DNA from 2 places in the Lysinibacillus sp. NPDC094403 genome. Region 2 is predicted to be linked to the other one. Evidence: riboswitches for the same ligand, from Rfam matches in the RefSeq annotation. Region 2 holds a riboswitch; the other holds the start of a gene.
What was found. Region 2 has a riboswitch for cobalamin ahead of ACQKMV_RS09760 (glutaredoxin family protein). Riboswitches for the same ligand answer to the same signal wherever they lie in the genome.
Positions count from the first base shown of each region.

Region 1: linked by a shared signal. The riboswitch ahead of cobT (nicotinate-nucleotide--dimethylbenzimidazole phosphoribosyltransferase) and the one ahead of ACQKMV_RS09760 (glutaredoxin family protein) in region 2 are both predicted to bind cobalamin.

Region 1 is NZ_JBNNTL010000001.1:801,882-805,310, reverse strand. It holds gene ACQKMV_RS03615 (aminotransferase class I/II-fold pyridoxal phosphate-dependent enzyme) at 1-11, opposite strand, end outside; gene ACQKMV_RS03610 (trimeric intracellular cation channel family protein) at 286-891, shown strand; gene cobT (nicotinate-nucleotide--dimethylbenzimidazole phosphoribosyltransferase) at 1,040-2,095, opposite strand; cobalamin riboswitch at 2,211-2,387, opposite strand; purine riboswitch at 3,307-3,405, shown strand.
Region 2 is NZ_JBNNTL010000004.1:252,685-256,113, reverse strand. It holds gene ACQKMV_RS09765 (hypothetical protein) at 188-400, shown strand; cobalamin riboswitch at 1,260-1,437, shown strand; gene ACQKMV_RS09760 (glutaredoxin family protein) at 1,557-1,781, shown strand; gene nrdI (class Ib ribonucleoside-diphosphate reductase assembly flavoprotein NrdI) at 1,778-2,137, shown strand; gene nrdE (class 1b ribonucleoside-diphosphate reductase subunit alpha) at 2,134-3,429, shown strand, end outside.

The sequences.
Region 1 (3,429 bases), on a different contig from region 2:
GTAAAAGTCATTATATTCTTCTCCATTTCACATTTGTTCAAATCTTATCTTAACAATTTGTGAGCTTACCTGCAAAACTTGCTATTGTTTCTAATTACATTATGCGCTAAGCTAAATTTCGGACTAAATCTAGTATGTCCTACTATAATAGAATACTTAGTATCTGATAATTCGTTCGATGCTTTTCTTTGCAAAACTTTTAGATACAAAAAGGTAACTTTAAAGTTTTCTAGTATGTAATCTACTACAACATGAAATGATTTATTCACATAAGGGGTGAAAGGGTTGGCTTGGGAGGTTTTTAGTATCATCGGAACAATTGCCTTCGCTATTTCCGGGGCAATAATTGCAATGGAGGAAGAATACGATTTATTCGGTGTATATATACTCGGTATCGTAACTGCTTTCGGTGGTGGAGCTATACGAAACTTACTTATAGGTTTACCTGTAACAACACTGTGGGGGCAAGATATGATGTTCCAAATTGCTATTGCAGCAATTACAATTTTTTTCATTTTTCCACATCGACTCATTCAGCATTGGCATCGCTGGGGCAATTTCACTGATGCTATTGGATTATCAGCATTCGCGATTCAGGGTGCCCTATATGCTGTGAAGCTCGATATGCCTATTAGTGCGGTTATTGTTGCTGCTGTCTTAACAGGATCAGGTGGTGGAATTGTTCGTGATTTATTAGCTAGACGACAACCATTAGTCCTCCGTGATGAAGTCTATGGTGTTTGGGCAGCATTAGCCGGGCTAATCGTTGGACTTCAACTATTTTCCGGGGATATCTTTTTATATGTATTATTTGGCGTGATCACAGTACTAAGAATACTTTCATATACGAAGAGATGGCGATTACCGTTGCGGAAGTTACATCGAGCATAGCTTGTTTCCTTACATCGCTGCATAATAACAAGCCCAAATATCAATTATTTGGGCTTGTTTTGTTGTTTTGATTATTTATATTTAATTCCTTATTCATCACAACAGCGTGCAACCATAAGCACCTAAGAATATGTGAAGGTTAATAAAATTACTTTTCTAACAGCAACATAGATTCTTCTAATGTAGCCATATTTTTCATCATGGAGCATGCTGCGTCCAAAATAGGAAATGCTAAAGCGGCACCAGAGCCCTCTCCCAATCGCATATTCATATGCAGCATTGGTTCTACCCCAAGCATTTCGGCTGCAATTTTTGCACCTGGTTCTTCAGAGACATGAGAAGGAATGATATAGTCTTTTACTTTTGGTTCGAGTTCATATGCAATAAGGGCAGCGATGGTAGAAATAAAGCCATCAATAACAACAGGTTTGCGATGTGCGGCAGCAGCAAGTATCACTCCAGCCATAGCACCTATTTCTAACCCACCAACTTTCGCAAGAATATCAATAGCATCATGACGATTTGGTTTGTTTAATGTAATGGCATTGTGAATGACATCGACTTTATGTTCTATCCCTCCTGGTCCAACTCCTGCGCCGAAGCCCGTCACTTCATTCGGATGACACTCACGTAGAACCGATAATATGGCAGCACTCGGTGTTGTATTACCGATACCCATTTCACCTGTCCCGAGTACATTTATCCCATTTTTAATTTCTTCCGTAGCTACTTCAATTCCTACTTCAATAGATTGAACGGCTTCTTCCCTTGACATAGCAGGACCTTTTGCCATATTGTCCGTGCCATATTTAATTTTTTTTATGATAACACCGGCATCATGTGGAATATCCTCTTTTACACCAACGTCTACTGTGACAATTTTTGCATCTGTGATTTTTGCGATAGCACAGACACCAGTTCCTCCTCTAGGAAAATTTAATGTTTGAAAGACCGTCACATTTTGTGGATTAGATGTCACCCCTTCATCACAAACACCATGATCTGCTGCACAGACAATTACCGCCTTATTATCAATCGCAGGAAATAGGTCTCCTGTAATTCCGGATAGTTGCACAGCAAAGGCCTCCAGTTTCCCCAAGCTGCTAGGAGGCTTGCAAAGTCCATCTATACGTTCTCTTGCCTTCTCCATCATTTTGTTGTCAGCACTTTGAATGTTTTGAATCGTCTGTTGTAATAATTGCATGAAAATTTCCCCTTTCTTTTTTGCCCCTTGTTACTTGAAGAATGATTTAGAGAAAAAAATAAAAAGCCTGTAGTTTATTCCATAACAAATAAACTACAGACTTTTCCATCGTCTATATAATCGAAGCAGATAGGCAGGTCTCCTGGCTCAATTTCAACATTTCATAGAACCTTCCCAGAACGATGCTAGTGGCATTCTCTATGAAACTCCCTTTTACAGTGGTGGGACCGCTAAAGCTTTTCACTTTATTCCCTATTCTCCCGCAATGGGCACCTAATGCTTTTATGCAATTACTTTAAATCTACGACAAAGTGGTTTTTGTGTCAATATATTAGTGAAATTGTATATTTCTTTTCAACGTTTCTGAGTTACATATAGATTCTGAACTTACGTACATTGATAATCACCATTAATTTTAAAGATCTTCTGACAAAGAGAATTTTGGATATCAATCACTTCAATCATTCCTATATCTTAAATTTTTTTAAGTACTATTTCGTGCACTCCACACATTCTTGAAAGCATTAGAAAAATTACACATACAATTTAAATGCAAATTTATCCAAATAACTCAACAAGCAACAGCGGCTAGATAAGCAAACTATAGTATGAACATTCAGAAAAAAATGTTAGTATTAATTTGTAAAACATATCATATAATGTACTTTTTAAGTTAACTACAATTGTGCGTTAGGTGGTGTTATGTTGAAGAAAGACATAAAAAAAGACAAGATAAAAGTGATTTCTGTTTTTGGTATAGGTTCTATTTTAGTTTTATTGGTTCCTTTTCTCTTTAATTGTTTTTTATAGTATGTCAGTAAGCAAAAATACATGATTCAATTTACTCAATTAAAGAATATAATGGTTATTTTTTAAAACAAGCAATAACTCCACCGATACAAGCTGCACAAAGTGGTACTATTCCAGTTCCACTCACAAGCTCCGATGCAAGTTGCTGCTACAATTCTTGCCACAACTAGGTCAACAAGAAAGGAAGATGTGGTTTATAATATTGTGAATGAGTTCACTTAAACTAATGAGGGCGATTGTCCAATTAGAGCAATCGCTTTTTGTGCTACCGAAGCAGATTTGTTGAAAAAGGTGAATGGAATTTTTCGGTAGAATATTCTTTTAGAATAAACACAATGATTTATAGGTGTTAGGGACCATGTTGACAATCCGAAATTTTTTTATTATCATATTAAAAATCGTTAATGAATTCAATAATATTTCGTATAACCCCAATAATATGGTTTGGGGGTCTCTACCAGGAACCGAAATTCCTGATTACGAAGAAAGTACAATACTTGTATTTTCTTTGTGGTCAGGAATTT
Region 2 (3,429 bases):
AAATAATTAGAATGACCGACAAAAGCTCTATGAGGGCATAAATCAAACTGTTAAAAACACCACTAATGGACGAAGTTAGTACCGTTACACATTACACCAACCAGTATAGCGGCAATAGTTTGCTTTGCGAAAACATGAAATCATAATGGAAAGATGTTTTTTTATGAACTAAATAGGAGTGAACTAGATGACGTCACATTCAATCTCGTATTATGAGAATCAGTTAAGACAGCAAATTATGAACAGCCTATATAATGAAAATTTTATTTCATTGCAAAATTATGTAAAAAAGTTAATTCGAGATAATACGGATCATAATAAGAATATTACTTATGCCTATTTGAATATAAAACGTGAGCTGGTAGGGTCAATAAGTAATAATGAAGATCAGACTTTATAAAGTGATTATAGATGAAAAAAATATAAAAGAAGTGAACATTTAAATGGAATGCAAAATGAAACAACTTGGCATTTGACTATAGAATGACATTGCTTATTAAAGTAGAGAAAATGCCTGGATTAGAAATGTTTTTTCTAATATGTTATAAATAGAAAATTGAATAATTAGAGGATCCAGAAGTTAATAGTTTCTTTTGTAATTCAATAAATGGTAAAGTAAAAGAAGTCTATGATAGTTTTAGGGACTATCATAGAGAAAATAATCTTTTAACTGCGCTAAATTATATTAACTATTTTCAAAATATAATCCTCAATTTAAAGTAAATTCAGCTCCTGAATTTTTTAAGGAATTATTCTATTTGTAGGTAATATGTACGGTAAAATTCATTTAAAAATTGAAGTGGTAAAACAGTCTATTATTCTTTGGAATATGGACTGTTTTAATGTAAGGAGTTCAAATAATAACTTTGTATCTACGATTGATCTAATTGTTGATTACGACTTAATAGATGGAACTTTAAGGTTTTATTAGACTGTTACAATACATTTGATTCACCTCAGAAATTAATTTTTACATAAGTGTTACATTAAATTAGAGTTCTTAATTAGATGGAATGAGATAATCCTGATTGATAAACAAGATACTGCATTTAGGTAAATGTAAAATAAGCAATAAATTTAACTTCATATTTTTTAGAAATTTTTTAAATAAGTCGTCTAGTGCAGCTAATTATTTGTTAAGATCGTATTTTGAGAGTGTGAAAGAAAATATTGAAAAATCTCATATTAAAGAAGTTTCTAATCTAGATTTACTTTTTATTTGAAGGATGGTACACTTAGTTCTATTGAACAACAATATATTGTGTTCGTTTTATAAAGGTACTACTATATGTAGTTTAATAGAGAAGTTCGGTGCAATACCGACGCTGTCCCCGCAACTGTGAAGCTGACGATGATATAAGCCACTGTGCATTCGCATGGGAAGGAAATCAGAGAATGAAGCAAAGCCAGGAGACCTGCCTATATAAAACAAATTGATCATTTCTTCGGGGATTAAGAGATGGGAACGTATGTGTTTTTTTGGTATTTTAACGTTTCCATTTAGGCTATCTCTCTCGAAGGGATAGCTTTTTTATTTTATGAAAAGAGGGATATATATGAAACTTTATACGAAAACAATCTGTCCAAAATGCCTTTGGGTAAAATCTGAACTACAACGTGTAGGACTTGAAGCAGAAATTGTAAACATTGATCACGATGAACAAGCTAAGCAAACAATTATTGACGCAGGTTTTTTAAGTGTGCCTGTTTTAGAAAGTAATGAAACATTTATAGGAGATGTTAAGGAGATTGTTTCTCATATAGAGATGATTGCAATATGATTGTTTATGCTAGTCGTACAGGCAATGTCCGGAATGTTGTTTCTAAATTAACAGCGGAATCTATTGAACTCTCTGATGGGTTAGTGTTGAATGAGCCCTACCTTTTAATCACCTACACAGATGGTTTAGGTGATGTCCCTTCAAAAGTGTCATGTTTTTTAGAAAACAACAGGAAATTTTGTAAGGGTGTAGTTGCCAGTGGCAATAGTAATTTCGGGCATAATGTTTTTGGAGCTGCCGGTGAGAAAATTGCTGCAACTTATCATGTGCCCTTAGTGCGGAAACTAGATTTAAGAGGCAATCAAGCAGATTATGAAGCAATACAAACGTTTTATGAAACGAGGGTAATGGGATGAAAACATATTTAAAGCTTAATAATGACGTACTGAATCGTTATAGTACAACTGGTCTACTAGAGTTAGAAAAGGATCGTGAAGCAACGCGCCGCTATTTTTTAGAATATGTCAACGTGCGTTTGCGTTACTTTATTGATATCGAGGAAAAAATCCGCTATTTAGTCGAAGAGGGCTACTATGAGAAAGCATTTATCGATATGTACGAGATGGAATTTATTAAAAAACTGTACAAGAAAGCATATGATTATAATTTCCGTTTTCCATCTTTTATGAGTGCGAGCAAGTTTTACGATAGTTATGCAATGAAAAGTCGTGACGGGGAAGAAATTTTAGAAAAATATGAGGATCGTATTGTCATTATTGCTTTATATTTAGCACAAGGGGATACCGTTTTAGCAGAGCGTTCTATTGAAGCGATGATGGAAGCATATCAGCCTGCAACGCCAACAGCATTAAATAGTGGGAAGAAAGCCCGTGGCGAATTAGTAAGCTGCTTTAAATTATCAATGGATGACTCCATGAATAGTATTGCCGAAAATATTGGTTATTGTTTGGAGCTATCACGTCTTGGTGGTGGAGTTGGGGTAAACTTAACGGATTTACGCCCTTTAGGTGATCCAATTAAAGAGATACTAAATCGTGCAAGTGGTGTAATCCCAGTAGCGAAGCTGTTGGAAAACTCTTTCAGTTATTCAAATCAACTAGGACAACGAAATGGCTCGGGCGTTGTCTACCTAAATATTTTCCATGCAGACATAGAAAATTTCATTTCATCAAAAAAACCAAATGCTGATGATAAAATTCGCCTCGCAACACTGTCAACAGGAATTATTATACCAAGTATTTTCTTCGATCTTATGAAACGTGATAAAGATATTGTATTGTTTAGTCCATACGATATTTTTAAAGAATATGGCAGACGCATGTCTGAAATTTCAATATCAGATATGTACTATGAACTTCTAGATAATCCGAATATCCGTAAAATTAAACGTTTGAATGCACGTAAACTCTATACAGAGGTAAAAAAAGCGCAATTTGAATCGGGCTATCCGTTTGAAATTTTTGATGATAATGTCAATAAAGTGCATCCGCTCAAAAATATCGGTCGTGTAAAAATGTCAAATTTATGTACAGAAATCTTGCAAGTTCAAGAAACAAGTATCATTACTAACCAAGATGAACCGAATGAATATGGGTTAGATGTATCGTGTAACTTAGGGTCAATTGATATCCATGCAGCAAGTAAAGTAAATGATTTCGAAACATTAATCGATACAGCCATGCACTTA